4 regions of the Paenibacillus spongiae genome follow, and region 1 is predicted to be linked to each of the others. Evidence: riboswitches for the same ligand, from Rfam matches in the RefSeq annotation. Region 1 holds a riboswitch; each other region holds the start of a gene.

Region 1 (7,694 bases):
AAGATCAGTCATTTACAACTATGCGCCGATGTTTCTTCGAACCTGGCCGGGGTATGAGCCATCCGAAGCGCTTCAGGCGAAAGCTTCGACCCGGATGCGCCAGATGCTGCTTGGCATGCTTCCCTGGATGAGCGATCCGAAGGCATTCGAAGAGTAGTCATCGATCCATGAAGAAAATAGACTCATTTGTGATGAAGAGGAGTGTGTCAGCCGATGAAAGATCTATTATACCAACAGGTGGAGGCGTTCAATAGAGACGGGTATTACATCATGAAGGGGGTCCTGGAGCCGGATCGCATAAAGCGTCTCATTGACGCGGTCGTTGAAATTTCGGAGGATGTGCAAACGAGAGAAATATCCGACATTATCGACAAGCATGATATTTTCACCCCTCTGCTCGTCCAGCAGCAGGTATTTGATCTGATTCGGGCCTTGATGGGGCCTAAGGTCCAGATGGAAAGCGTCAATGCCACACGGGTCAAACCGGGCAAGGGAATGCCGGTGGGCTGGCATCTGGACAGCCACCCGTATCCGGAGCCGCTTCCGCCGCAATGGTATTTCCCCATATCGATTAACTGCGCCTATTATCTGGATGACTTGACGATGGAGAAAGGACCGCTGCTCGTGCTTCCCGGCAGCCATAAGTCCGGTAAAGTCCCTCCTCATTACACGATGGATATGCTTCCAGGCCAGGCGGAAGTGATGGCCGAAGCGGGCGATTGCGTCATCTTTTCCGGTCAACTATGGCACGCCGCCCTGCCGAACCTGCATCCGACTGAAGAAAGACGGGCGTTATACTTCAACTACCAGCAGTCGTTCTGCAAACAGAGGCCGCAGAACTTTATAGGAGACAGGTGTCAATATCTGCGGGAGCACGGCCCCTTCTATATTCAGCAGCTGCTCGGCAAATTCGACGGCTGGCAGGAAATCCCGGAATATGCCGAGGAGGAATTGGCTGAGGTTCGGCAAACTGTATAGGAGACGGCTTGCAAAGAGACAGAGATATGATGAAGGGAATGGGAATCGAATAAATTTCCGGAGGTCCGGCTGACAATGACGGAGAATGGGTTCGATTACGTCGCATCGCCAAGCGATTTTGCCAGATCCAAATATTTTTATGCGCTGATCGGCGGATATTCCGTTCCAGATGAACGATTTCACTTCGAACGGGCCTATTACCCGGCCTATGAAGCGCTGATTATTACCTCGGGGAAGGGCTGGTACCGCCACGGCCGGGAATGGCTGGGGCTCACAGCCGGCGACTGCCTGCTGCATAATATGCGCTATCCGCATGCTTACAAAGCCGATCCCGACGATCCTTTCCAAATGACTTACCTCGTTTTTGACGGGCACCTGCTGGATAAGCTTTGGCCGGACAATTTAGCCGCTCCATATGTGCTGTTCAGGCCAGTACCGCTGAGTGCCCTCACGGAGATCGTAGATCGCATCTTGACTGCGATGCGGAATGATGATCGCGATCCCGATGGAACCGAGCTCCAAATTTCTTGCTTAATCTATCAATTAATGGTGCAATGTCTCCATCAATCGCAAGGAGACAGCCAGCAGGCCGATCTAGTCAAGCCGGATGCGATGACAGCCGCCCAACGGTTCTTGAACGAGCACTATTTGACCGTCGAAAAAATGGAAGATGCGGCGAAAGGAGTCAATTTAAGCTTCTACCATTTCATCCGCCAGTTCAAGCGTTATTTCGGCCGCACGCCGAAAGAATACGTATTGCTCAAACGCGTCAATCACGCCAAGCAGCTGCTGCTGCTGACGAATCGGTCCGTCACGGAGATCGCGGCCCTGTCGGGCTTTAATAACTACAATTCTTTCTTGCACGCTTTCCACCAGATCGAACGCCGCTCGCCCACCGACTACCGTAAAACCAAGAAGAAGTAGAGGACGAAGCGAACGGGATCGGCGCTGAAGAAGCCGCGGCCGCTGCCATGATGCGCAGCAGGCCGCGGCTTTTCGATGCAATCGTCATGACAGCCGAAACCCGGACTCTGCCCGATGCAGCACGACCTCCATACTTCATGATGAAGGGACTTATGGCGCGAAGCGTGACGCTTGGCCATCGTCCCTTTCATCTGTTTGTTTACCGCCATCGTTCCTGTCATAATGTAGGAAGCGGTACGATTGAGGAGGTGATTGGAGCTTGAACTCATTTGAACTTGTCGCCACCCCGCCTGAATTCGCGCGGATGCATCTGTTTTATCCGATATTGGCCGGCTATGACGTGTCAGAACCGGCGTTTCATTTTGCCCGCGAGCATTTTCCCGCTTACGAGCTTCTGCTCGTCGAGGAAGGCCGGGGCCGCTTCCGGCAAGGAAGCGAGTGGTTCGATTTGGGTGCAGGCGATTGCCTGCTGCATGACATGCGCTTTCCGCATGCGTACAGCGCCCATCCGGAAGAGCCCTTCCGCACGTATTATGTCGTATTTGAAGGCTTGGATACCGAAACGCTGTGGAGACGGTTCACGAATGCGCCGATGGTTCTCCTGGAGGCGGACCGCGGGAGCGGCGGGTCGGATGTTGTCTTTCGTCAATTGACTGCGATTATCGAGCTTATGCGGGAGGGCGGCGATGAAATTATGTTCTCTTCACGCCTCTACGAGCTGCTGGTGCGCACGCTCTCCTTGGCTGCTCATATAGGAGGCGCGGTCGTCAAGCCGCAGTCGATGGAAGCTGCCCGCGAATTTATCGATGCCCGCTATCTCGGCATTCACGGCATTCGCGAAGCGGCTGAGCATGTAAACTTGAGCTTATACCACTTTATCCGTCAATTCAAAACCTGTTACGGGAGTACGCCTAAGGAATATCTGCTGCAGAAGCGGGTTCACCATGCCAAACGCCTTCTGCTGCTTACCGACGATTCCGTCTCGGACATTGCGGAGCGAAGCGGCTTTCCCAGCTATAATGCTTTCCTGCATTCCTTCCTGCGCATCGAGCAATGCTCGCCTACCGAGTACCGGAAAAATTGGAGAAGACGGCGTACTCCATCGTCATAAAAAAAGAGCCTCCCGTCATTCGGGAAGCCCTCGGGAGGCAATCACAATTACCGCAAGAAATAGTCCTCTACCTCTCTCCAGTTGTTCACCCGGACATAACCGGTTTCGTGACAATTACGCGGCGACGTATACAGAATGCCTTGGCCGGCAAAACGTTTGAAATGGTGCGCATGATCATCGATGAGATAGTCCGCTTGAATGATGCTCTTGTCGCCGCAAAAAACAAAGTTCATGTCATTCAAGAAACTGAAGTGCTCTTTCAGCCATTCATACTTAGCCGTAAAGGATGCGGGGATATACATCGCTGCGGTCGTAATGAATATTTCATAGCGCTCGCTCAGCGCCTTGATCACTTCCTGGCTGTCCTTCATGACAGGCAGGTCGCGGAAGTAAGCAGGCTCCGTCTGCCAGCTCCAAATTTCCTCCTTCAGTTGCGGCCGCAAATCCTCCAGATAATAGCCCCTTAATTCTTCGATTGTAATATTCTCGTTGTACGTCCCGTTAAACCTGCCCAGATGCTTCGGAATAAAATCGGCAATAACCTCGTCCATATCGATTGCAATTCGCTTCATTCTGATACCTCCGTCTACAATTGTACGCGCAAGCTGTCGTAAGCCGGCTCAATGCCATGCGGCTTGAAGATGTCTGCCATCTCGTAACTGCAAAAACTTGCATCCGGTAATTATACTATAATTTTGCAGTTTTATTTACAATTTAACACATAAGATAACAGCGCTTACCCCAAGTAATCCGCTTGCCGGTATAACGCTAGGATACCTGATTGTTATGAAGTGTTCATACTAACGCTTGCTTTGCTCAGTATTTGGATAGTTTCTTCCTCTATAATGAAGGAAAAGACTATTCATACCTATATGGAGTGAGACAATCATGACTAGAAACAGAATATTGCCCGTTGTCTTGATCATAACCGGAGCGATTATCCTGCTGTTTCCTACTGCCAGGGAATACTATTACAATTGGCAGGAAGGCCGTCTTCTAAGCGAACTGGAGCATGCTCCCGATTTGAAACCGGCCGGTGCTGCGAACAGTCCGATTCAAGCCGAATACGAGAAGCTATCCCAATTGTTAACGCAAACCGCCAACAACCCGGAACCTCAGCCGGCTCCCGAGACCGTGAAGAAACCTGCTCAAGATCTGGACGATAACGCCATTGGACTTATAGAGATCGATAAGATCGATCTCAAGCTGCCGATCCTGGAAGGGGCCTCTCAGGCAAACTTACGATATGCAGCCGCCCATATGACGGAGACGAATCCAATCGGTCAAACCGGCAATGCCGCCATAGCGGCTCATCGAGCCAGAACCAAGGGCCGTTTATTCAACCGGTTGAACGAGCTTGAGATTGGCGATAAAATTACGATTCAAACGAACGATAAGCAATTGACTTATAATGTGAACAAAATTTCGATCGTGGAACCGACCGACTTATCGGTTCTGGCAAGCAGCGACAAGGAGTCGATCGTTACGCTGATTACGTGCGAGCCGCTGAAGAACCCGACTCACAGGCTGATTGTACAAGCCTCCCTGGAGAGCTGAATTCTTCCAAAATAATAAAACTGCCGGAGCGAATGCCCGGCAGTTTTTTGGTATCTGCAGCAGATCAATAGGTCTTTTCCACTTTATAATCTTTGGCGGATTTTGCGAAGGTGAACGGTTTTTCGGATTTTTTCAAACCGGTATCGACCGTCGTATCCACCAGAACCCATTTTCCGTTCAAATAGACTTCATTCCAGGCATGGTAGCCGTCAACCTGGCTGGTTGTTCCCATCACAAGCTTGGCCGGTATGCCTTCGCTGCGGAGCATCGCGGCATATAAGGAGGCGAAATTGTAGCATACCCCTTTGCTTGCTGCGAGCGTTGCGTCAATGTCCGGTATATAAGCCGAGTCGGTCAGCTTCTTGGCCAGCACGAAGTCATATTTCACATTGCTAATGATGTATTGGTAGATGGCCTTAGCCTTTTCTTCATCCGTCTTGCTGTTGCGGGTCAGTTCCTTTGCTTTGGCGGCGGTTTTCTTTGCATCCATCCAGTTTACATGCTGGATCGAGTGCAAGTAGATATCCGCTCCGTTCGGCACTTTGACCGTAACCGACTTGGACAAGACCGCCCGGTATTTCGTCTTCGTCACATTCTCCAAAATGACAACGCTGTATGCCCCATTGCCCATTTGGAGAGGGAGCCATATCGGCTTCGTTGCTTTCGCCTTATCCAATGAGTAAGTGTATGAATTTGCACCCTTCGTAATGACGGCTTTCGTCACCTTGCCCGCAGGGGCATCATAACGAATTCCGATCGCTCCCTTATCCAGCTTGGACAGGTCAAGCCGTTCGTCTTCCGCCTCAGCGGCAGACGCACTCGGAATTATAGCTGCTGTCAGAATAATAACTACCATTATCATAAACGACAATTTTCTCATCGGATAAAACTCCTTTCGGTAGCTGGCTGCCATCCATTCGGGAAGGCCCTGTAGCTTTGCGTCCCTGCCTTTCGGCAGGTTTGCCGTTATCGTACTTGTTTCATCGGAACAAACAAAAAAAGCCTGAACATTCGGTAGCTGGCTGCCATCCATTCCGGGAAGGCCCTGTAGCTTTGCGTCCCTGCCTTTCGACAGGTTTGCCGTTATCGTGTGGCTTTATCTACGACATAATCACTGGATTCTATGTTCAATATACATGACTGCTAGACTACTGTCTATCTATTCATGCAATAATTTCGCGATGATTGGCGAGGCCTGACGCGCTTGCATCAGGCCCCGCCCCATTGGATCGCTATTATTGCGTCTTGCCGTTCATTCTTCTTCTGATGAGCATGAATGCTCCCAGAATAATAATGCCAAGACCCGCAAATTGATACGGCAGGCTGCTGTCTTCTCCGGTCTTCGGCAAGGTTGTGAGCCCACTGCTGGATGGTTTTCCTTTCGGGCCTCCGTCCAGGCCTCCAAGCGGATTACGATCCGTATCAACTTCATACAAGTCCTCGGGCGAAGTACCCGGCTTGACGTTCGTCCCCGGTTTGCTCGGGTTAGTCGTATCTGTCGGAGTTCCCGGTTTGCCCGGCTCTGACGGATCTGTCGGCTCTCCAGGCTTGGTCGGAGGCGTTTCTTCCTCTCCCGGCTCTGTTGGCGTTTCCGGATCAACTTCTTCTTCCGGTTCCGTCGGCTCGCCTGGATCTACTACCGGCGGCCAAGGAAATACTGGCGGAGGAGTCGGATTAACCGGCGGATCCGGCAGCTTCTTGTTCGTTATCGTTTCGAGCGCGTTCGCCGAATTAATCGTAACTTCAAGATCAGCTGCATTCAACTCGTATCCTGCAGGAGCTTTGATCTCCTTCAAGATGTAAGTGCCGTATCTGAGATTTGTGAAATCGGCTTTGCCGTCCGCATCGGTCGTCTGCTGGCTGCCCGGTACAATCGTCCCATTCGATAGCTTGCGATCTAATTGGAATACGGCACCAGGAAGCGTTACGACTGTGTTCTTCTCATCAACCTTAAGGATGGACAGGCTGCCTCTCAATCCGCTGCCTGTACCCGACCCGGACGATTTGCCGACTACGATGGTCTTCTCCGAGCTCAAATCGGTTACGTTTACGCCCGTGCCCGCGAACGTGACTGCGTTGCTTAACTCATCCCCGTCGTCCGCGGCAATCGTAGATTTGTATTCCAAGATGTAAGCGGTGCTGATCGGATTCTTGAAAGAAAGTTCGAAGGTTTGTCCGCCGCCGGCTGCCTTCGTTACGGCAACGGTATAATCCGTTCCTTGGACCAGCTCTTTGCTTACGTCCTTCGTCACTCCGCCGTTCCCGTCAACAATCGCTTGATATAGATGGAACGAATCTTCTTTGATGATTTGCCCATCGCTGGATTCATCGATAATTTTGGCATTCGTAACATGGGATTGACCTTGATTGATCGTAATCGTCCAATCAATGTCGCCCCCGTTCTGCTTGCCGCCCTTCGTTACATACTCGGTACCGTGGGGAATCGCAACCGATGCGTACAAGCCTTCGGTAACTTTATCGATTCCCTCATGCAGATATGCCGTATTTTCTACTTTATCCGCGATAATCGTATTATCCAATATCGTTTCGAACGTGACATAGTAAGGCTTGTCGATCGTTTGATTAAACTTCACATGCAGCTTGTTATCTCCATCGACGGAGTGCGTATAAATCGTTCCGTCATCTGGAATAGGGGTGCTGGCAATCTGGAACCCCCCGTCCTTCTTAATGCTCATGTCAAACAATTTCAACGATCCGTCTACGAATGATTGACCGGCAAGCAGCGGATCGATCAGTTCAGCGTTGCTGACCGTTTTGCCGTTGTAGTTAAAGCCAACCTTCCACGTAACCTTCTTCGTTACCGGATTATAAGATCCGTTCTTGAATCCGTTGAGCTTGGCTTGCCCCTTTGGATCGAAATCCGATCCGGCTGTAACGCTGTGCGGCTTGCCGTCCGCATCCTCCCAAGTTATTACAGCTGTATTCTTAGATGCTTGCAGCGTACCGAAATCCCAATCCGTGCTGTAGAATTTCGTCTCGTACGTAATATTGAACGCCGTCGTTACAGGCTCCTTCAGATGAATGCTGAAGCCCTTCGTGTAATCGTGGACGCCAGGTGAAGACTCTGGATAAATGATGTCGTACTTCGATGGATCCAGTCCAA
Region 2 (7,694 bases), 2.2 Mb from region 1:
TTCGGAAGGAAAAGGGGGACGCGGAGCAGATGGTCCGGTTGCTGCTGCAGGAGCTGCTGCTGTTCCCGGCAGGGCAGCTGCCGGATAAGCTGAGGCAGGCCGGATTCACGCATGACGGGTATGCGCTCTCCGTTATCCGGACCGCAGGACAGCTGCCGGATGAGGCGGCCGAGGAATGGCTGGCAGCCGCGGAGCCCGATCCCCGGTTCCGCTATCTGGCGATCCGCATGGCGCCGGATACATGGTGCCTGTTCTTCTATTCGGTGGACCGGGAGAGCTTCGCATCCTTCTACGGCTGGTTCTACGAGCAATGCGGACGCATCGGAGAAAGGCTTCGCTGCGGGTTTGCTGCCGCGTCTGATGTTCTCGATTACGTCATGAGCGTTGGCGGTGTGTATCATCGGACTTCCGATATGCATGAGGCATATAGCCGGGGGCTCACGCTTTGCGAAGCGGGATTCTACGCCATGCCGGGGGAGCTGGTCCGGGAGCCGGAGCCGTGCGAGTATGAACCCCTCCCGCCCGAACGGTTCCGCGCGCTCTTGGCGGCGATCGGCGACGCGGCCTTGCGGGACGACGGGCAGGAAGCGGGCGACCGCATTCGAGAATGGGCCGGTCTGATCGGGGGAGAATATCGTCCCGTGCCGGTCCAAGCGAGACGGATGGCGCTGTTAATCGCGGCCCAGTTGGAATCGTTCAGCTGGGAGAAGAGCGCGGACGCCGAGCCGGCCTGGCCGCTGGAGCGGTTCAAGCAAGCGGCGGAATCGGCGCTTCACGCTTCCGTGCTCGCTTGCGAGGCGCGGCAGCTTGCCGGTCTCATGGCGCAGCGCAATGGCGGGCATACCGGCCGCATGCGCAAGGAGATCAAGGAGGCGCTGCGCCTTATCGCGCGCGATTACGCGCAGATTGAGCTGGCCAACGCGGCGAGGCAGGTCAACTTGAGCCCCAGCTGGTTCGCCGCGCTCTTCCGCAACGAGACCGGCAAGAGCTTTCACGACTATGTGCAGGATTGCCGGCTGGATCGGGCGAAGAGCCTGCTTCGGACAACGGATATGAAGGTATACGAAGTGGCCGATAGCGTGGGGATACCGAATTCGCGATATTTTTCCCGTTTGTTCTCCGAATATGCCGGCGCAACGCCGCTGGACTACCGCAAGGGGCAACAGGCAGCCAGATGATTGTGTGAAATACTGCAAAAATCAGGATGACGCGAGAGAGCGAATTCCTGATTTTTTATTTTAATATAGGGGCTGTTACAGGTTGATTATGTTATAATGATATGGTTTATTTTCGCCAATATTTCATAAGGGGTCCAATAGGTCCATACACAGGATCCATCTCCGGCAGAGGCACATGCGGAATCTCATCCAAGGACTTCAATCTGTCTTCAGGTGCTTCCTTGCGGAGGTTGTAATTCATACCATCCGGGTATGCCCCTACAACTTGAAAGTCAGCGCTTGCGCTTAGCTTCTTATGCGCGGTGCCTGCCGGGAGAACGACGACATCCCCGGCCTGGACAGACACTTCAGTTCCTTGCACGCCTCCCAGCTGCAGGGCTGCTGAGCCTCTCGTCACGCCCAATACTTCATGTGCGTTGCTATGGTAGTGATGGAAGTCGAACACGCCGTTCGTCCAGCTGTTCCGCCAATTGTTCCGGTTAAAACGGCGTTCGGTTTGCGCGGTATCCTCTTTCATGGCGCCCAGGTACAGGATGACAGGGAGATGGCGGTTATTCGGCATGACGCCATCGTCTTCGAAATAATAGATTTGAACCCCGGTTTGTTCCATTGTAAAGCAGCCTCCATTCATCAGCTCGAATCGATTTATACGCGAACCCATTCTTTTCCGATTAAACATTCCTTATTTCGACATGATTCGATATTACTATATAGACAGTGGAAGTCCACGCCCCTATAATGGTTATATAGTCATGTTATTAATAGTTAATAAGCACTACATCAACCAAAACATACATAATTTCATCTTAAAGGCAAACTTATTGAAAAATAAGGACGCAAAGTCATGGGCCTAACGCAGATCGGCAGATTTGCTATGGTTGCCAGACCGCCAGCTGTGGAGAACTATCCGGGGGGCGGATAGTTCTTTTTTATATAAGCAAAGCGTAGGCTTTGCTTATTTCTGAGGGGAGAAACTACTGACGTCGCTGGGACGGCGTCCGCCGCTCTCCCCGCGCGATCGGAAAGTTCAAGGCTGATTGCCAACGCGATTCTGGTCTTATTCAGAGGGAGAAGCTTACTTCGCCGCAGAAGACGGCGAAAGCGTCTCTGCTTATTACTCGGACAAAAACGAAGACAAGCCTGTAGGAGGGAAGATGGAAGTGCCGGCATATGTTTTTGCTTTGCTCCTGGTTATCGTATATCTTATCGCTCATTTGTATTGGTTAAGCAAAAAAAGAATGCTATCGGCGGAGAGTGAAGCGTTCCTGCGAAAGGAACGAAGACTGCTGGAACGAACGGCATTTATGACCCATCATGACATGCTCTCGGGATTGCCGAACCGTCACTATTTCGAGAAGAAGCTGACGCAAGAGCTCCGGCGGCTGGAAGAGCCGGACCAAGCAAGTCGTATGCTGGCGGTCATGTTCATCGATCTGGACCGGTTTAAATACATAAACGATATCTACGGCCACACAACCGGCGACGAAATTATCCGGCTGGTCGGCAGACGGCTGAAGGAAAGCAGCGATAGCCGGATTACGGTAGCCCGGCTCGGCGGAGACGAGTTTGCCGTACTCTTCACGGACATCGATGGGCGCGACGAGCCTTTCGAGTGGTCGCAGGCCATGCTGGATGTGATGGGTACGCCGTTGCAGCTCGCTCCGCTTGAGCTGCGATTGACGGGCAGCATCGGAATTACCGTTGCCCCCGAGGACGGAACGACGACGATGGATCTGATGAGGAATGCGGATATCGCCTTATACAAGGCGAAGGCGCTCGGCCGAAACAAATGCTGCTTCCATACGAAGGAGTTAAATCGCGCGTTCAAGAAGAATCTTGCCATTGAGCAAGCGTTGCGCAAGGCGCTCGAGCAGGAGGAGTTTGTGCTCCATTACCAGCCGCAATATGGCGCCGGCAATAAGCAATTGGTCGGCGCAGAGGCTCTGATCAGATGGCAGCCGCGGGTTGGTCCGCTGGTATCGCCGGCCGATTTCATTCCCCTTGCCGAAGAGACGGGACTTATCGTGCCGATCGGGGAATGGGTTCTGCGAACCGCCTGCAGCCAAGCCGCCGATTGGCTCCAGCGGGGGTTACCGCCGTTCCGAATTTCGGTGAATGTATCCCCCCGTCAATTGGACGAATCGGATTATGCCGAGAATGTGCTGGCGATTCTGGGGGAGACAGGGCTGCCACCCCAGTATTTAATGCTTGAGATTACGGAAGGCGTCGCCATCCGGGAAGAGAAGGAGACGCTTGCCAAGCTGCTCCCACTCAAGCAGCAGGGCGTTCAATTCGCGATAGACGACTTTGGGACCGGCTATTCTTCGTTGAGCTACTTAATGGGGGTCCAGGCCGATGCGCTGAAGATCGCTCAGATGTTCATCAACTACGTTCCCGGTTGTCCGGGTCAGGCGGCGATTGTGAAGGCCATCGTGGCCATGGCGGGAAGCTTGAAGCTTACTGTCATCGCCGAAGGCGTAGAGACGGAGGAGCAGTTCGAATTTTTGCGTTCGCAGGGTTGTCATTGGATTCAAGGTTATTACTTTATGAAGCCGGTTACGGCCATGGAGTTCGAACGGCTTCATCCCATATCGGATCGCGAAGAAGGCGCCGTGTAGCGGCGCTTTTTTTCTTCGTTCCAACGCGGTATTAATTAAAAAAGTCCCCTTCCGCTATAATAACGGTCAGGGGACTTGTCGTATGAGTCCTGTGATAAATTAGATAACGCCTTGAGCAAGCATGATTCTTGCAACCTTCAGGAAGCCAGCGATGTTGGAGCCGACAACCAGATTGCCCTTGCTGCCATACTCTTCAGCGGCTTTCATGCTTTCGCTGTAGATGTTCTTCATGATTTGGAGCAGACGTGCATCCACTTCTTCTGCCGTCCAAGCGAAACGCATGCTGTTCTGCGCCATTTCGAGAGCGGATACGGCTACGCCGCCTGCATTGGCTGCTTTCGCAGGTCCGAACAGGACGTTGTTGTCCAGGAACAGGTCGATCGCTTCCAGCGAGGAAGGCATATTAGCTCCTTCAACGACGGCTTTGACGCCGCCCGCGATCAATTGCTTCGCCGCTTTCGCATCGATTTCGTTCTGAGTGGCCGACGGAATTGCAACTTCGCATGGGATCGACCAGATGTCCGTGAAGTTAGGGTGGAATTCCGCTTCAGGGTGAACCAGCGTGTAGTCGCTAATTCTTTTGCGGTCAACCTCTTTAAGCTGCTTGACCGTATCCAGGTTGATGCCGTTCGGGTCATAAATATAACCGCTTGAATCGCTGCATGCTACGACATGAGCGCCTAATTGCTGCGCTTTCTCGATCGCGTATATGGATACGTTGCCGGATCCCGATACGATGACGCGCTTGCCGTCCATGCTGTCTCCCGTAGACTTCAGCATCTCTTCTGCAAAGTATACGGCGCCGTAGCCCGTTGCTTCCTTACGGATCAAGCTTCCGCCGTAATCCAGCCCTTTACCTGTCAGAACGCCAGCTTCATTCGCATTGCGAATGCGCTTGTATTGTCCGAACATATAACCGATTTCTGCGGCACCAACGCCGATATCGCCGGCAGGAACGTCCGTATCCGGTCCGATGAAACGGTACAATTCGGTCATGAAGCTTTGGCAGAAGCGCATCATTTCCATGTCGGATTTACCTTTAGGATCGAAGTCCGCGCCGCCTTTGCCGCCGCCGATCGGCAGTCCAGTCAGGGAGTTTTTGAAGATTTGCTCGAAGCCGAGAAACTTGATAATGCTTGCGTTAACAGAAGGGTGGAAGCGCAGTCCGCCTTTATAGGGGCCGTTGGCACTGTTGAACTGCACGCGGAATCCGCGGTTAACGCGGACCTTGCCTTGATCGTCTACCCAAGGCACTCGGAAGGAGACCATTCTTTCAGGCTCCACGAGGCGCTCTAGAATACCGGCTTTAATAAATTCCGGATGCCGATCGAACACAGGCGCAAGAGAAAACAAAATTTCGTAAACGGCTTGATGAAATTCTTCTTCATTCGGATTGCGTTTAATGACGGACTCATAAACTGCTTTGACGTAATCGGTACCTTTTCCAGTCGTAATTAGCATCCAAGGGCTCCTATCTGTTGTCTTTTGTATAAATCCCCATAAGATTTGTACTTTTTATCAATTATATAGGGAATATCGCGAAAAACAAAACAAAAATTATTTAATTACCCCTCAAAAAAAAAGTGATAAGGCCAAAAGTGCCAATAAAACCGCTGGTTTCACGGTTTATATCATCCACAATTCGGCAGATAAAATCCGGCCGATATCGGACAAGAGTGATGATTTCGTTCGGATCTGGCATATTCAAGAGGGAGTGAACCATGCTTTTCGTCCGATGCGGCGCGGCAAATGATATGAGGTGCGGACAGCCTCCGAATAACGCTAAAATAGCGGCACTCAAGGCTTGTCCGCATGGAATGGACGGTGTATCCGTTCATCGTATTTCTATAGGGCTAACGATCCCAAATTTGACTCTAATCAACCAAAGAGAGGGAGGCTTACAGAAGCTCTGCTCTTAGCTGCTCCGGCGACTTCGGTGATAAATAGCCTGGCGCGATATCGAAGACGGTCTTGGCGCCGGATACGCCTTCCTTGGATAGGCGGTAAGCGGCCCTCGCATATGCAACAAGCACGCTGGCGGTAAATTCGGGATTGCTGGCGAGCTTTAGAGAGTATTCTATAATTTGACGGTTGTTCTTTCCGGTTACGCCGCTGCGGATCACGAACCCGCCATGAGGCATCTCTGCGTGATTCGCTTCCAGCTCTTCTTGCGTGATGAAGTGAACCGTTGTATCGTAATCGGCAAAATAGTTTGGCATCGAAACGATATCGTTCGTGATGCGTTCCCGGTCGGCATTCTCTTCCGCGACGACAAAGCATTCCCGCAGATGCTTCTCGCGAGTGGAAAGCGCAGGCGTTTCTCCGTTGCGGATCGCGTCGATAACCGATTGAACCGGTACCGTGTACTGTACGCCGGCCTTCACGCCCGGCACGCGGCGGATCGCATCGGAATGCCCTTGGCTGACGCCTTTGCCCCAGAACGTGTAGTCGGTGCCTTCGCTAAGAATGGATTCCGCCATCAGCCGGTTTAAGGAGAACATGCCTGGATCCCAGCCGGTGGAGATGACAGCGACTTTGCCGGATTTGACGGCCGATTGGTTGACTTGCTCGAAGTATTCGGGGATTTTCGCGTGGGTGTCGAAGCTGTCCACGGTGTTGAACATGGTGGCGAAGTGAGGTCCTTGCTCAGGCAGATCCGTTGCAGAGCCGCCGCATAGGATCATAATGTCGATTTCGTTCGAGTACTGCTCGACCTCGCGCACATGAAGAAATTTCAATCCGTCCGGGTTGTTCAGGGTAGAAGGTTCCCGGCGTGTGAAAATACCGACAAGCTCCATGTCCGGATTTTGCCCGATTGCAGAGACAACGCCTTTGCCCAAATTGCCATAACCGACGATTCCTATTCTAATGCTGTTACTCATTCTTGTTAACCTCCACAAAAGATTGAATGCATCTTCCGGTAGTCCCTTAAAGCGGTGGTTGATCATCCCCACACACAAAGCTTACCCATCTCGTCATTATAGCAATTTTTTCAGAAGTATGCCGCTGCTTTCCGTTCAATTTTATTTGCAGTTTTTGCCCTATTATTTGCACAAATCGTGTAGTCGGCAGTCCGGAATTCATCTTATTTGTGTCAATTGCTGCAGAATGAGAGTGATCGATATCAAAAATAGCCCGAGTGCGGCTAGTGCCGCTTCGGGCCATTTCAATTGCTGCAAAATGCGGGTTACGTCGGGGAGTTTCCGGTAATTTGATGCATCGACCATACGACATTGCTAATATTGAGACCCAGCGTCATCCCGCTCGATTCGTAAAACAACTCGATCGTATCTCCGGCCGTCAGACTGGCATCTCCCTCCAACGTTACGGTACCGCTGCCAAGCGCCGCTCTTAAAGTAAGCACAAGCGCAATATTGACATCAAGGATCGGGAGATATCCTTTCAGCAATTCGGTTTGACTCGGTGCCGTGCGTTTAATCGAGAAATAGGGGTTCACACCAGCTCCCAAGGAAACATTTTGCGGAGCAGTCAATTGATAATTTATCGTTGCTTTTATCGTATATTTGCCTGTTGCGGGGACAACAAAGCTTCCTGTGGGATTAAAGTTTGCTCCACCGTAGTATGGGGCAGCTGTGCTCCAGCCAGTCAATCGGGCAGACTGAGCGGTATTCAATTGCGGGAGAAATGCGGAGAACCCTGTTTCGGCAAAATTCGTTCCACCCGAGCCTGCCGGGCCTTGCGGACCTGCCGGACCTACCGCACCTGCCGGGCCTTGCGGACCCTCTGGACCTGTTGGACCCACCGGGCCTTGCGGACCTGCCGGGCCAGCCGGACCTACCGCACCTGCCGGGCCTTGCGGACCCTCTTGACCTGCTGGACCCACCGAGCCTTGCGGACCTGCCGGGCCAGCCGGACCTGCTGAGCCTTGATCGCCCTT
Region 3 (7,694 bases), 3.6 Mb from region 1:
CCGATCATAACGAAGGTCTCCCTTGCGTTCCGGGATAAGCAAGATATGTTCGATTCGACGGTCGTGTGGCTGCCGCGGAATTTCACATTGGACAATATCAAGCTCATCTTCGGCTACCTGAATTACACCGAGGCGGTAACGAATACCTTCTTCTTAAGCTTGACGACCTCCGTCCTTCAATTGATCTCATGCGCGCTGGCCGGTTACGGCTTCGCCAGATTAAAATTCCGCGGCAGCGGCATTCTGTTCGGAGTCGTAATCTTCACGATCGTCGTTCCGCCGCAGACGATTATGGTGCCGACCTACCTGCATTACCGGTTCTTCGACGTGTTTGGCCTGTACGGGTTGTTTACAGGCGAGCCAGGGGTGAATTTGCTGGAAAGCTTCTGGCCGTTCTTCATTTCGTCCGCGCTGGCGATGGGGCTCAAGAACGGGCTCTACATCTTCATCTTCCGCCAGTTTTTCCGGTCGCTTCCGAAGGACTTGGAAGAGGCCGCCTATGTGGACGGTGCGGGCATTCTGAAGACGTTCTGGAGAGTCATGCTGCCCAATGCGGTTCCGGCCATCGCGACGGTCATGCTGTTCTCTTTCATCTGGCAGTGGAATGACAGTTATTTCGTCAATATTTTCGCGCCGAATACGACGCTGTTGTCCCGGATGCTCGATCTTCTGCCGGGCGCCATACGGCCGGAGTATGTCGGAGGCATCTCCCATACCTCGTTATATTTGAATACGGGAACACTGATGGGCATCTTACCGATCTTCATACTTTACTTATTCGCACAAAGGTATTTTGTCGAGAGTGTGGAGCGTACGGGGCTGGTGGGTTGACCCATGGACGATGTCATCGCGCGCTTAAAGAATGGATTCATCGTATCCTGTCAGGCATTGGAGAACGAGCCGCTGCATGGCGCATCGATCATGGCGGCTATGGCACGGGCCGCGGAGGAAGGCGGTGCGGCGGGAATACGGGCGAACAGCCCGGCGGATATTTCGGCGATCAAGGACAAATGCTCCCTGCCGGTCATCGGGCTGTACAAGAAGCATTACCCTGACAGCGACGTCTACATTACGCCAACGATTCGCGAGGTCAGCGACGTCGTATCGGCGGGGGCGGATATGGTGGCGATCGACAGCACCTTCATGTCCAGACCCCGGAATGAAAAGCTGGAGCAGCTGATCGCGGAAATACGGAAGAGCTTCCCGCAGACGCTGATTATGGCCGATATATCGACCTTCGAGGAAGGGGTGATGGCGATGGAGCTGGGGGCCGATGTCGTGTCGACAACGATGTCGGGCTATACGCCCCATAGTCCGCAAATCGCCACGCCCGACTATGAGCTGGTCGGAAAGCTAGCCGCGCTAGCGCGCGTGCCTGTTTTTGCGGAAGGTCGGATCTGGTCGCTCGAGGAATGTCTCCGCTGCTATCAGATGGGCGCACATGCGGTTGTGGTCGGTACGGCCATTACGAGACCGCAGGAGATTGTCAAGCGCTTCGTAACCAATATCCAGGCAAAGATGCTGGAGTCGTAATAGGAGGTGCCAGGGTGGAATATAGCCAAGAAAGTCGTTATTTGCGGCCTGGGGAGCATACCGCCGGGATACGCAACCTGATGCTTTTTTATAATGGCCATTATGAAAGTCATGCCGGCATATGGAAGAAAGACGATTTTGTACCCTATATTAGCTATGTCGATGAAAGCGGACGGCCTCGGGAATGGTTTTTCGACGGAGCGCTGTTTCTGGCCAAGTGGTCCTTCGCGTTCCGCGGGTATGAAGGGTACCCCGTTGGGGACGAACGCTCGAACAACCTGGAGGACTGGCGGTGGTACTTGGACAAAACGTTCGGCGAAGCCGGAGACCTGGCGGAATTGAACAAAGCCGTCGAGGACGTTGCCGTACAGCTGAACGATCCTGGCTACAAGATGAAGGTCGTCATTATGATCCCGTATCCCGATCCCAGCCAGCACGAGTTCGGCGAGCTTGCGGGAAGCGGTCCGCTCAGCTTCGACTACCGGCGGGTTGCTCCCGAAGAGGCGCACCGCAATAAGCAATTGGCCTTGAAGTGGTACGTCGGCCAATTGCTGAAGCGCTGGGACGAAGCCGATCTGCCTCGTCTGGAGCTCTCCGCTCTGTATTGGATGAACGAGGCGGTTCACCAATCCGTGCCGCAGGAAGAAGAGCTGATCGGATGGACGAGAGACCTTATCCATGATGCAGGCCTGAAGTTTTTCTGGATTCCTTACTTCAACGCCGAGAATTATGGGAAGTGGAAGGAGCTCGGCTTCGATGCGGCTGTCCTGCAGCCGAACCACTTCTTCACGGAAACGGGTGCAGACCGGATTCAAGTCACGGCCGATATGGCCGCTAAGGCCGGCATGGGCTTGGAAATGGAAGTCGATTACCGGGTGTTCGGGGAGGACGGGGCATTCCGCGGCAAATACCTCAATTACTTGAATGGCGGGGTGGAATACGGATTTGCGGGCGACGTGTTCCGGGGGTATTACCAGGATGTGAAGCTGCTTGCAGCCGCGGCGTATAACGAGGATCCGGCGAAGAGAGCGATTTATGACATGACCTATAGATTTGTGAAAGGTACCTATGTAAGCACGAATAGTTAAAGCTTGCGAGTGACCTGAGGCTGAAAGCAGCTTCTGGGATAATAAATGGTGGAAGGCGGCTGGGCTTCGGTGCGGCTGCCTTCCTGTGTCGATACCGCACATGCGAGAGTAGACATGAAGCGGTGGTGATTCTAAGAAAGTTGGAACGAAAGAAGACGAGCGGAGCAGGAAGAATGATTCTGGAGAAGCGTCAGCGGTCGCCTTTGTTACCGGATTTCAACCTGTTCTCGTTGATTCAAAGAAATCCGGGAACAACAGCGATCGGAAGATCATTCTGCCTGGCCAGCGGGTTGTTGTATCAACTGACGGCTTTAATCAAGGATGGCTTGAATGTCCGCGAAGGAGGAGAAAGGGTGAAGCTGCATTTTCTAGGAACGGCCGCGGCGGAAGGATTTCCTGCCATGTTCTGCCGCTGCGAGCACTGCATGAAGGCACGCCAAGCGGGCGGGAGAGATATTCGGACCCGGAGCTCGGTCATTATTGACGATATCTTGAAGGTGGACTTTCCGCCGGATACGCTTCATCATGTGCTGCGAGACGGAATCGATCTCGGGCTTGTCGAGGATCTGTTTATTACCCACACCCATCTGGATCACCTTCGGGCCGAGGATCTGGCCATGCGGCTGCCGGTCTACGCTCACGGGCTGGATCATCCGCTGCGTATTTACGGCCATGACGCCGCGGTGCGCAAATGCCGGGAGGCGTTCGGCAGACCGGATGCGTCGAGAATCCGGCTCAGCCGGATCGTTCCGTTCCAAACGGTCGATACCGGTACGGCCAAGGTGACGGCGCTGCCTGCTAATCATGACCCGGACGAAACCTGCCTGCTGTTCTTCATAGAAAAGGACGGGAAGCGGTTATTTTATGGCCATGATACGGGCCTTCTGCCGGAAGAGACTTGGGCTTGGCTGGAGCAGACAACCTTGGATGCGGTCATCTTGGACTGCACGAACGGCAATTTGCCGTTTACCGGCGGCCACCTGAATATTGAAGCGGTGATTGGCATACGCAATAGGCTGCGGGATAAAGGTGTGCTTGCGAAGGATGCAACGGTCATCGCTACTCATTTCTCCCACAATATCGGTCTGCTGTACAATGACCTGACGAATATTTTTGATCCGGAACAAATTCTGGTTGCTTATGACGGCATGATTCTAAACGTGTAATCGACGGAGGAGAGCTCGCGATGGCATTGATTCCCCCTTTATCCCTTTCGGGAACGTTCCTGCAGCCCTATCTGGGCGGAAATTGGTCGGAGAAGCAGTGGGATGATGAATTTCGGTACATGAAAGAGATCGGCATGCATCAGCTTATTTTGCAGTGGTCGGCGGACAGTCAGCATTTTACCGCCGCGTATCCGACTTCTCTTCCGGGATTCAAGCATCAGATGAAGGCGGATGTTGTTGAGGAGGCGCTGAAGCGCGGCGGCCGATACGGATTCGAGATCTATGTCGGCTTGCATCTGAACCATGATTGGTTCGGCAAATATACGAGCGACCCGGCATGGTTGGATCATGAGGCGGATCTTGCCAGCGCATTGGCACGCGATCTGTGGAGCAAGTACGGACACTATGCTTCTTTTACCGGATGGTATTTAAGCTTCGAGCCCGACAACGTGAACCAACCGGAAGTGAGCGATTGGGATCAATCCATTGCTTTTTACCGGAAGGTTGGCGGCGTCATGAAGTCTCTTACACCGGATAAACCGATCATGGTTGCTCCGTTCTTCGTGGATGGGGCCGGTCAAACACCGAAGCAGTGGGGGACGATGTGGACGTATATTTTGACCCACAGCCCAATCGACATTGTGAATCTGCAGGATGGGGTTGGAGCGGCTCACTCGCTGCCGGAACACTTGCCGGCATGGTTCTCGGCCACCAAGGAAGCGCTTGAGCGGCTGGACCGGCCAGTAGCACTGTGGAGCGATACGGAAACCTTCCGTACCGTGAACGGAAAGTTCGCTCCCGTAGAATTTGCGCCAGTGTACGAATGCATGGAGCTGGTGGCGCCGTTCATCAGCAACATCACTTGCTTCAGCTTTAATCACTACGTGAGCCCGCAGCAAGTCGACCCGATATACTACGAAAGCTACAAGCGAGTGCTGCAAGCCGGCGGACGAAGCAAGTAGAATTAGAAGGGTCGTGTTAAAGAGATTCAAGCAGAGTCGGAGCAGCCCGTAAGCCACCAAGGCCTACGGGCTGTATTTTATTTTTCGTTACGAAGATTATGGTAGGTTGGTTTTTACGCAGCATCAATCTTTGGTATAATGAAGAATAGAACCATACGCGAAGGGCGAGATCAGATGACGGAGACGATCGGGGAACGTATTAAGCGAATTCGCTTAAGCAAAGGAAAATCTCTTTCCGAGTTAGCGGAATCCGCTGAAGTCGCGAAATCCTATTTAAGCAATGTCGAGAGGGGCATTCAAAGCAACCCCTCCATTCAATTTATCGAGAAGATTGCTGCTACGCTGAATATATCGCCCAATGCGCTGCTGTTTGACAACGCTGCCGACCAGGAGTTGGATTCGGAATGGCAGCAGCTTGTGCTGGATGCGATGGCATCGGGCATCAGCAAGAGTCAATTCAAGGAGTTTCTGGAGTTTCAGCGATGGAAGAAAACGCAAGAATAAACCGTTCGATGGATGAGAAGCGCCTCTGCTTAGAGAGGCGTTTTTTTGTGTCCGGTTGTTCGATATAAAAAATAATTTGCGTGTTGCGCAGAATGTGACAAATTTTGCTATGATACAAACTGTATAATATGACTATGAAATGATACAAAACGGGAAGCTACGAAATATGTTCTGAATCTGGGCACCTTGAACATATGGAGCGAGTGGTGCACCCACCCCCACTTATGGAGGCTGCGAGCGAATGGAAAACTCAATCGGAGTAGTGCGTGCATTAGACCCTGAATGGCAGGAATTAATATCGATGGCCCGCAAGCAGGGGTTATCCGTTGAAGAAATACGGTCGTTCTTGTGGCAGGGCGAGAAGCGGGACAGCCATATGGAATTCGAGAAGCGGGACAGCCATATGGAGTTTGAGGCTGATCACGTTGTTCAGTTCATGGGCAGTTGAGAATCGACGATGGGGTGCGTAACCGGGAAGGTGTGCATGCATAAGGGAAAGTAACCGCTTATGAGCGTGTTACGGTTTATTCGTATTTCTTGCGATTGTGGAATAAAGATCATCTTTCCTGACGAAGGGCTGTCCGTTAGTCGAGCTTTGCTCGGGCGGACAGTCCTTTTATAGGTAGCGGGACCGAGAAGTGCTTACTGTCTATACGGATTGTATCAGGATAAAGTCCTATTTTGTTGCAAATTGTAAGTTTATGATATTAAAAGAATATATTGTTAGGTATACTAGAAGACAAAAAATGGTTGCAGGAGGGTAAAATGAATCGATTATGGAAATGGCTGCTGGCAGGCACATTGGTTCTGCCAATCGCTACTAGCACATCAAATGCGGAAGCACCTGTAGGAATCTCCGAGCTTAATGGAGCTGAAGCAGCTGTGAGTGCAATTGCAAGTACAAGTACGTATAGAAAGACTTATGTTGTCGATTTGGCCCGGTGGGGCATCACTAAGGATGGTACAAAAGCAGCAGAAACAACGCGTGGAATCAACAATGCGCTTGTATGGGCAAGCTCACAAGGGTTCACAACGACGACCCTGCCTACGGGTACCTATCTGATCGATAAGAACAGCCGGATCAACATGGTCAGCAATATGACCTTCAAGCTGGATGATAAAACGGTCATTCAGAAAGAAAAGAATGGGAAAGAAAGATACGAGACGTTATACATAGGATACGGTATAACGAATGTCAAACTGCAGGGTGGGATTTATCGGGGCGACAAGAATACGCATGACTATTCCAAGAAAGACAATAAGTATACGGCGGGTACTCATGAGAGCGGATATGGGATAATGACAGAGGGTGCTGAGAATTTATCCGTCGAGGGAATTAAGGCAGAATACTTCACTGGCGATGGAATGGTAATCGGTGGAAAAGGAACGCTGGTCAAAGATATCTATGCATCGCATTTTGAATCTGGTTCCTTTGATGCGGCCGGCAAACGAAATGTGGACAAGAATTCGATTCGAACGAAGGTTCCAATTCCTTTTACGAATCCAATCTTTCTTAATGAGCAGACATTTGAAGTAACCAATAATATCAATCTGCCTAGAACATTTGATATTTATTTTTATAAGAGTGATAACACGTTTTTGACTAGTATTAAAAATGCATCGGTACAGAAAATCCTTCAGATTCCTACAGGTGCAGCAAAGTTCCATCTTGTATTCAAAAAAACAGTTACTGCTGGAACTTACGTAGAGGTTTGGAACAAAACGGTATCAAAAAACATCGTAGTGAAAGATTCAGAATTTGCCTTTAACCGTCGTCAGGGAATTACGATTGGCGGAGGAGATCAAGTACAAATTCTGAATAACGTCTTTCATGATATGAAAGGTATAGCCCCTCAATCTGGTATCGATATTGAAGGTGGATTCGGTGAGAACGGGCACCGTAATACGAACATTAAAATCAAAGACAATGAGTTCTATAATAACGCCGCTTATGATCTCATCTTATATGATGGTTGGAATGCCATTGTCGAAGGGAATCATTTCGCCTCGAAAGGGGTAATTGGTTTAGCTGTTAGCCCCCCGTTCACAGGTGCTGTAGTAAGGAATAATCATTTTGATGGAACGAGGATCGTGGCTTACCATGATGTGACCTTCATTGATAACCGTATGAATGATTCATACACTTTTTTCGAAGGACCGAATGTCAAAATTGAAAAGATGACATTTACAGACTCCATATTAGCTATATCAAGCAGTACTCCGTTTGGAGTTACAGCTACCGATATTACGATGTATAACAATAAAAAACAGGAAAGTGCAGTAAGTGTATGGAAGAAGCCCGTACGATTGTCAAACGTGACGATTCATGGCGAAACGAAGCTGAACACGATAGTTGGCGGCGTTGAGGATGGAAGCATCTTCGACAACCTGCAGCTGCTTGGTCATAGTGGAGCTGGTTTGCCGAGGGGGACCTATAACAA
Region 4 (7,694 bases), 3.5 Mb from region 1:
ACGGACAGTAGGTCTAATACCTTCAGTAAACCATTAAAGGCGGCGTAGCAATGAGAAAAGTAAATATTCTGTCGGTAAAACCAGGGGACAGGCTGGCTCGACCCGTTTTCCGAGAGGACGGCAATATACTTCTGGGCGTCGGTGTGGAGTTAAACGATCGGTTTATTGAACGGTTAATCATGATCGGAGTAGATGTGCTCTATATCGACGATCCGCTGACTGGCGATATAGAGCCGACGACTGCCATTTCGGACTCGACGCATAAGCGGGCCACTGATGCCGTGTATAAGACGATGACGAAGCTAATGGATCAGCCGAACCTGAAAGGGAGAACGATAGCGCCGGAGCTTGGCAGAACGTTCCGGAGCGTCTTCTCCGAGATGCTTCAAGATCTTATAACACGCGAAGACGTCATGGTCAGCTTGACGAATATACAGGTTACCGATGCCTACCTGTTTCAGCATTCGGTCAATGTCGCCATCCTATCGGGAATCATGGGGCTTGCGAAGGGCTATAACAGACAGCAGCTCGAGGAGCTGGGGATGGGAGCGCTGCTATTCGATATCGGAATGACCAAAGTGCCCAGACCGCTGCTTAACAAGAACACTACGCTGACGCTGGATGAGCGGCTTATTATGGAGAAGCATGCGGAAGATGGCTTCAACATCATACGGGCACAGCATGATATTTCTTTGTTGTCGGCCCATTGCGCCTTCCAGCATCACGAACGCTATGACGGATCCGGTTACCCGCGCCGGCTGAAAGCGGATGCCATTCACGAATACGCGCAAATCGTAGGCCTGGCGGACGTGTATGACGCTTTGACCTCGCCGCGCCCGTATCGAAGACGATATACGCCGACCGAAGCGATCGAGTTTCTATTTGCCGCCGGCAACACCTATTTCGATCTTGATTTGATCAAGACGTTCTGCAAGCATATCTCGATCTATCCGGTAGCGACAACGGTGCTGCTCAGCTCCGGCCAGGTCGGGGTCGTATCGGCGAATAATCCGCTTGCGGTTCACCGTCCGACAGTCCGGGTGCTGCGTGAAGCGGACGGCAAGCCGCCGCAATCGACGTATGAAATCGACTTGAAGGATACGCTTAGCTTATTGATCGTGAAGGAACTATAACGATCCTATCGTTAAGTTCCATACGCGGTCCTATAGGCGCTTTTCATAACTGAAAGCACGAAAAGGCAAACTTGTCGAAAGGCAAGGACGCAAAGCTACAGGGTCTAATGTCCCCCTGCTTAAAGAGGGGCGAGGATAGCCTGGCTGCCGAAACGAGACGCCCGTAATCGGGTGGATAACAACGGCTCCGGATGCAGGAAGCGTTTTTTTTGTTTTTCATAAATACCGGTCCTAATGACGATATAAGAGATATACCTCAGTAGGATACAAGAAGCTTGATGCAACTATATTACACCGCCATGGGGGCTGTTTGATTGTCTCATACCGGGCGCGTGAAGGGAGAACGGCATGAGCAATCAGGCAGAGACAAGCAGAAACGGACGGTATGGAATGGAGAAGACAAGCTTTCCGGCCAAGGCGCTTCTGCACAGCCGAACTGTAGTGGAGAAGGATGGCTACGTATCCACAGGGATATTGACCCATGTGGAGGGCGACATGCTGGAAGTGGAGATGACGGAGTACAAGAGCTTTGAGCTTGGCAATCCGGTCCATCTTACCGTCTATTCGGCTGCAGGCATACAGCGGGTACAATCGACGATTATTGGAAAAGCGGAAGGCTCGCTGGCCGTGCTGCTGCCGCCCCGGGCCTTCAATGGGCTGGAGGAGAAGCGGGAATCCGTGCGGGTCGACGTGCTGCTGGGCGGATCGCTCCGGCATGTGCTTAAGCGGGAGATCGGGGAAGGCGAAGGAGCCGAGACGATCGAGGTAGAGGAATGGATCGATCTGACCATTCGGAACATCAGTCTGGCCGGTCTTGGATTCGAAGTGGTAAGCGGTCCTCACCTGTTCCCGGAGGATAAGGTGGAATTCAGGATCAAGTCAGGCTTTGAATTCCGCTGCACGCTGGCAATCGTTCGCAGCAAGCCGGGCGGCGACCATACCTTCTACGGCGCAAGGTACGAAGGGCTGGACGAGCAGCGGCAGCGGGCGCTGCGGGCGTTCCTGCTCCGGGAACAGATCGCTTCCTATTACCGGATGAAGGAAACCAAATAAGCTTCCGTCTTATACATAGGGACAGGGATAGGAAATAGAGGAACCGGTCAAGCGGGTGCTTGTCCGGTTCCTCTATTTGGAAGGATGTAATTGTATTGACGGTCCTTTGCTTATTCGATGTCCTCTTAATCGATTAGATATCGCGGCGGAGCGCCCGCAGCACATCGATCCGCGTAGCTCTCGCAGCAGGCCGCATGCCGGAAAGGACCGCGACGCCAAGGCTGATGCCGACGCTGACGAGCGTGAGCGAGAATGGGATATAGGTAAACGTAAAGCCTTCCGGAGCTTCACCGTCCAGAGCCGATTCAATGATAATCGGAACGACGGCATTGATAACGGCGCTCAATCCGTAAGCGGCGGCCAGTCCGATCAAGGCGCCGAACAGTCCGATGCCGAAGCTCTCCAGAAGGAAGATGCTGCGGATCGTCTTCGGGTTCGCGCCGATCGCTTTCATGATTCCGATGTCTTGCGAGCGTTCCGTAACCGCCATGGTCATCGTGTTATAGATGCCGATCGAAGCGATCAAGACGGCGATGGTGCCGACGAAGATCAGTCCGATCTTCATGATGAGGAAGACCAGGTCCATTTCCTTAATGGTATCGGCAACCGAATAAAGGCTGTAGCCTTCATCCCTGAGAGCCTTGGACATTGCGGTGACTTGATCCGCGCTCTCGGCGTATACCTTGACATTGGGATGGGTTTCGAAATCTTTATGGAACAAACGGTCTTGGATCGAATCGTCGAGATAGAGCTCAGTCGACTGCAGCCATTCTTTATCCGGCTTCGTCGTCAATCCGACGATGGTCAGCTTGACCATGCCAAGGGACTCTTCTTTCTCGGTAGCCGGATTATACCCGGTCGCGCGGAATTCAATCTGTTTGCCGAGCAGAGAACCCGTATAGGCATCCTCGGTTCCGGCCTTCATCAATTGCTGGGCAAAATGGTAGCCGACGATAGCCTCGGTGCCATTCTTGGGCATACGGCCTTCCGAGAGCTGCAGCCCGGCTTTCGTTTCTTCCTCGAAATTGGTTACGATGGCCGAGGGGCTGCTTTTATAACCCTCCAGGGTGACCTCGCCCTGCGTGAAGCGCTGCGCCGTTACGGCTTTCACGCCGTCGCGCTTCTTGAAGCGGTCCGCGTCGGCTTGGGTGATCGCTTCATGGCTGTCGCCATTCTTTTTGCCGTGGATTTGAATCTCGGTCAGCGTCTGACCCTGCATCATATCATCGACCAGACTGCGCTGAAGACCGAATGCAACGGAGGCGATCATCATCAGAAATGTACAGCCCATAGCGGTGGCGAGTATCGTCATGAAGATGCGCGATTTGTTTTTCGCCATGTTTTGTTTGACGAAGCGCAGCTTATCGCTGGTTTTCACGGTTTCACCACCTCCAATTTACGGTACTCGTTCGGGCTTCCGTTCGCAGGATCTGCGAGCCGGCCGTCCTCGATCCGCATCGTCCGGTTGCCGATCGATGCAACCTTATCGTCATGCGTTATAATGAGCAGCGTAATGCCGTGATCGCGGTTCAACGTCTGCAGCAGCTGCAGCAGCTGCTCTTCGTTCTCGCTGTCGAGACTGCCGGTCGGTTCGTCGGCAAGCAGCACGGGCGGATTCAGGATCAGCGAGCGTGCGATGCCGACGCGCTGCTGCTGGCCGCCGGACAGCTCGCTCGGATAATGGTCGGCGTAGGCTGCGATACCGAGCTTCTCCAGAATCTCCGTCGCTTGCTTGCGGCGCTCGCCGGCAGGCAGGCCCTGAAGGACGAGCGGCAGCTCTGTGTTTTCGAAAGCGGTCATGCTCGGGATGAGCTGGAAATTCTGGAATACGAAGCCCAGGTATCGTCTGCGGAAATCGGCCCATTGACCTTCGCTGTAGTCGGTAACATCCAGGCCTGCGATGCTGACACGGCCGCTGGTCGGGCGGATAAAGCCTGAGGCGATATGAAGCAGCGTCGATTTGCCGGATCCGCTTCGTCCGATCAGCGTGACGATTTCGCCTTTGCGGATCGTCAGATCGATGCCGCGCAGAACTGGAACGCGGCGCTCTTGGCCTTTGCGGCCAAGCGTGAACGCATGCTCGATTTGACGCAGTTCAATCATAGGAATAACCTCCATCTATCGTTAAAATTTCATGAGTGTTGTCCATCAATTGCGCAGCAGGACCGGCCGCCCGGGTGGCGATCGCTGCTATATGTGAACATAACGAAAGCACGCAGAAAAAAGTTTTGGACCGGCTTTTCTCCGCCTTCGAAAGCGGCAGCGCGCTATGATACAATCGATGGAAATAAGCACATGCAAAAATGATCCATTCGATTGGACATGGAACAGGGATCATGATGCTGGGAAAGCGCTGCGCCGATTCGATGAATCGGAGGACTAGCAAACTTACAATCAGGGGGTGCCGGGATGCCCGGGGCTATGGCTGTGGCGGCTGCATGCTGGTTCGCCATCGTACTTATCGTTTCGTCCTACCGATACGGCATGTTCTTCGACGTATCGTTCTACCGATGGGAATGGCTGCTGGCCATAACCGCACTGGCCTCGATGCTGCTTGCGTCCATTGCCCGCCTTACCCGCAGGAAACTTCCCCGGAGAGCCTCCCATCGGGGATTCCCGGAGGAGCCAGCGGCCCTTATTCAGGAGAAGGAGGCTGCTTCAACAGCTCCTCGACGTGCCGCCGCTTGCTGGCATGCGGTTCCCGCCGCGGCATATGGGCCGCTGGCGATCGCGCTGCTGTACGCGCTGTCGCTGGCCTTTGAACCGGCATCGGTTAACGGAACCATCGGACAAGCCTTGCGCTGGTCCGCATACGGCGCCATATTATGGAGCCTCTATTTCTGGCTTCGGCCGCCTTCCGGCCGGATCTGGCTTGCGGCGGCTATACAGGCAGCAGGGGCCTTTGTCGTCTGGGGGGCCTTGGCGGGATGGATGGGGTGGATCGCATTCCCGGAGATCGTCATGGTAACAAGCGATGAACAGCTGTCCGCTACGGGCGCCCGCTTAGCGGGTTATTTCCAATACCCGAATATGCTCGGCGCAGTGGCAGGGGCCTATACGGTCTGGCAATGGCTGCTGCTTGTCCGCGAACGGTCATGGCTGGCCTTTGCGGCCGCCGCTCTGCAGAGCGTTCCTGCGGCGCTTGTGCTCCTGCTGACGGAATCGCGCGGTGCTTGGATGGCCGCTGCAATCGGCTGGCTGGCCGGGTTGCTGCTGCTTGGGCGCCGAGAGCGAACCGGTTGGCTGCTATACAGCGGCTGGACGCTGCTCGCGGCAGGAGCGGGCTACCGGTTTCTGCTGAAAGCGGGCTTACATACCAGCGGAGCTTCCCAAGGCTGGGGAGAGATGACGGGAGCGGCCGTATTGCTTGCCGCGGTCATCTTATCCGGCCTCGGGATGATCGGAATCCGCCGCCTCTTGAGCCGCGGGCTCGGCCGGCGGGAGCGCCTTATCGCATGGGGCGTCTGGTCAGCGGGCGCTGCCGCAGCGATTCTGCTGCTCGTGACGGCCGTTCAAGGCCGGGTAAGCGGCAATTTCCAGACGGCCGGCTCTCGCATGCTGTTCTATCAAGATGCTTTCAAATTGTTTCTGGAGGCCCCGCTGTTTGGCCGCGGAGGCGACACCTGGCAGGTGCTGTTTACGCAAATGCAATCGCAGCCCTATGTGGGCAGTGAAGTCCACAGCGGTTACTTGGAGCTGCTGCTGGATATCGGACTAGTCGGCGCCGCGGTGTTCGCCGTTGTTCTGGGGGCGCTGCTGCTGCGTGTCTTCCGGCATGACCGGGCCGGTCTTATTCCGCTGGCGGTATTGCTGTTTCATGCCGCCGCCGACTTCGATATGTCGTTCGGCTTCTATTGGCTGCTCGCCTTCGGCTGGATCGCGCTCTACAGCCTGGAGGGAGCGGGGACAGCCGGTGCGGCGGCGGCGGCGGGTAAGACGCCGTACGCATTCCGCTGGCGGCTGGCGGCGCGGGCAACCGCCGCGGCGACGGCCGCCGTGGTGTTCGCTGCAGCCGCCGTCACCGGCTGGCAGCTGGATCGCGCCGCGCAGCACCGCGCATCGGCCGTCGCCGCAGACGGCGATGCGCGGGCAGCCGCGCTGCGCGCTGCGCTCGAGGCGAATCCGCATTGGACGCGGATTCGCCTCGAGCTGGCGCCCTTAGCCCCGCCGGCGGAACGCGCGGGGCTGCTGGCTGCCGGACTGCGGAGCGAGCCGCAGTCCGTGCCGCTGCTGTGGGCGCTCGGCACCGAAGCGGCCGAGCGCGGCGACGTCTCGCAGGCGGCGGCGCATATGCGCCTCGCGCTGCGGTATGACCGGTTCGCCCGCGTCAAGCAGACCGACGCGGTCGTCGCCATGACCCGGCTCGCGCAGTCGAAGCGAGCCGAACGCCTCTACGGCGAGGCTCGTCTTGCCGCTCAGACGGCGCTGGCCTTCTATGATGCCTATGAAGCGCTCGGACGCGAGTCTTATCAGGCGAATGGCCGCCGCTTTGAAGTCACGGAAGAAGCGGCGAAGGCTGCCAAAGTCAGCAGGCGGCTGCTCGATTATCTTCAGGAACCGTGAAAACGGGTCGATGCCCGGGCGGTGTGTCCAATCTTTCGCCCCGTTTGCGTCATATGCTGTTGCAAACGTGAAAGGAGCGATGGGCATGGCATCGACACGCGTTAGACCAAGGCGGGAAGTGGTCGGCAGGGGCAAAGTCATCCGCATGGCAGTGCCAACGAAACGGAATGTGCAATCCGGGCCGATTCTGAATCGCCTGACGGTTGTTTGGGTGCAGAATAATGGAGTGACCTTTAACACAACAGGCTTCTTCGCTCGTTTGTTCAGGGGAAACACGCTCGTATCGACCGCATTCTTCGATAATTTCGGCGTCGTCCGCTTCGGGAATATCGGAACGCTGACGAATGCCACCTTCACCATCCAAACATTCAGCCCCACCGGCATTCTGTTCCGGCAGCGCACCATTCCAGCGGGCTCCGAAGCGTTCGCCATTATCGGCTAATGACGATTCGTTGACGCGCAAGGATGGCTCAACCACACTTAACCCTAATCATTCGAAAACAGCAGCGCAGCTCCTCATCGGAGCTGCGCTGCTGTTCGTTGTGCCGCCGGAAGGGGCATATTCAGCCGCCGAACGCATCCCGGAACGCCGTTCGCAGCTTGCCCGGCTCGACGTTCCATAATGCGGCGATTTCATCGTTGACGTTCTCGTCCCACCAGTCGGCGAGCAGACGCCGATTGCTGCGATTTTCGTAAATCCAAATCGAATTCAGGATGACTTTGCGGTAATACAGCTTCTCGGCTTCCTGGATCTTGTCGCTGGGAATCCAAATGCCGAGCCGCTTCATCGTCCGGTATAGCTCGTTATCGCAGGCCCGCCTGATTTTTCGCGCGCTGGGGTATTGCTCGGTATGCTTATTGTTGTGGTTAGCCGAAGATTTCATCGTCACCGACTCCTCCCTATCCCCTATATATGCTTCCGGGGTGGAGGAGGTCACAAGCGGC

What was found. Region 1 has a riboswitch for cyclic di-GMP ahead of L1F29_RS23345 (transglutaminase-like domain-containing protein). Riboswitches for the same ligand answer to the same signal wherever they lie in the genome.
Region 2: another riboswitch for cyclic di-GMP. It lies ahead of L1F29_RS32770 (putative bifunctional diguanylate cyclase/phosphodiesterase); the one in region 1 lies ahead of L1F29_RS23345 (transglutaminase-like domain-containing protein).
Region 3: another riboswitch for cyclic di-GMP. It lies ahead of L1F29_RS06760 (anti-repressor SinI family protein); the one in region 1 lies ahead of L1F29_RS23345 (transglutaminase-like domain-containing protein).
Region 4: another riboswitch for cyclic di-GMP. It lies ahead of L1F29_RS07495 (PilZ domain-containing protein); the one in region 1 lies ahead of L1F29_RS23345 (transglutaminase-like domain-containing protein).

The regions. Positions count from the first base shown of each region.
Region 1 is NZ_CP091430.1:5,130,577-5,138,270, forward strand. It holds gene L1F29_RS23310 (phytanoyl-CoA dioxygenase family protein) at 1-157, shown strand, start outside; gene L1F29_RS23315 (phytanoyl-CoA dioxygenase family protein) at 214-978, shown strand; gene L1F29_RS23320 (AraC family transcriptional regulator) at 1,054-1,902, shown strand; gene L1F29_RS23325 (hypothetical protein) at 1,878-2,171, opposite strand; gene L1F29_RS23330 (AraC family transcriptional regulator) at 2,162-3,013, shown strand; gene L1F29_RS23335 (5' nucleotidase, NT5C type) at 3,061-3,585, opposite strand; gene L1F29_RS23340 (class D sortase) at 3,902-4,570, shown strand; gene L1F29_RS23345 (transglutaminase-like domain-containing protein) at 4,635-5,450, opposite strand; cyclic di-GMP riboswitch class I at 5,465-5,545, opposite strand; cyclic di-GMP riboswitch class I at 5,581-5,662, opposite strand; gene L1F29_RS23350 (LPXTG cell wall anchor domain-containing protein) at 5,806-7,694, opposite strand, start outside.
Region 2 is NZ_CP091430.1:7,294,137-7,301,830, reverse strand. It holds gene L1F29_RS32780 (response regulator) at 1-1,178, shown strand, start outside; gene L1F29_RS32775 (cupin domain-containing protein) at 1,285-1,788, opposite strand; cyclic di-GMP riboswitch class I at 1,980-2,072, shown strand; gene L1F29_RS32770 (putative bifunctional diguanylate cyclase/phosphodiesterase) at 2,339-3,796, shown strand; gene gdhA (NADP-specific glutamate dehydrogenase) at 3,896-5,257, opposite strand; gene L1F29_RS32760 (diaminopimelate dehydrogenase) at 5,695-6,678, opposite strand; gene L1F29_RS34280 (stalk domain-containing protein) at 6,984-7,694, opposite strand, start outside.
Region 3 is NZ_CP091430.1:1,488,726-1,496,419, forward strand. It holds gene L1F29_RS06730 (carbohydrate ABC transporter permease) at 1-831, shown strand, start outside; gene L1F29_RS06735 (N-acetylmannosamine-6-phosphate 2-epimerase) at 835-1,533, shown strand; gene L1F29_RS06740 (DUF4855 domain-containing protein) at 1,548-2,621, shown strand; gene L1F29_RS06745 (MBL fold metallo-hydrolase) at 2,762-3,787, shown strand; gene L1F29_RS06750 (DUF4434 domain-containing protein) at 3,808-4,749, shown strand; gene L1F29_RS06755 (helix-turn-helix domain-containing protein) at 4,924-5,253, shown strand; cyclic di-GMP riboswitch class II at 5,397-5,480, shown strand; gene L1F29_RS06760 (anti-repressor SinI family protein) at 5,495-5,701, shown strand; gene L1F29_RS06765 (right-handed parallel beta-helix repeat-containing protein) at 6,019-7,694, shown strand, end outside.
Region 4 is NZ_CP091430.1:1,645,460-1,653,153, forward strand. It holds gene L1F29_RS07490 (HD-GYP domain-containing protein) at 51-1,133, shown strand; cyclic di-GMP riboswitch class I at 1,188-1,285, shown strand; gene L1F29_RS07495 (PilZ domain-containing protein) at 1,482-2,186, shown strand; gene L1F29_RS07500 (ABC transporter permease) at 2,320-3,564, opposite strand; gene L1F29_RS07505 (ABC transporter ATP-binding protein) at 3,561-4,289, opposite strand; gene L1F29_RS07510 (O-antigen ligase family protein) at 4,596-6,749, shown strand; gene L1F29_RS07515 (hypothetical protein) at 6,835-7,191, shown strand; gene L1F29_RS07520 (dehydrogenase) at 7,313-7,633, opposite strand.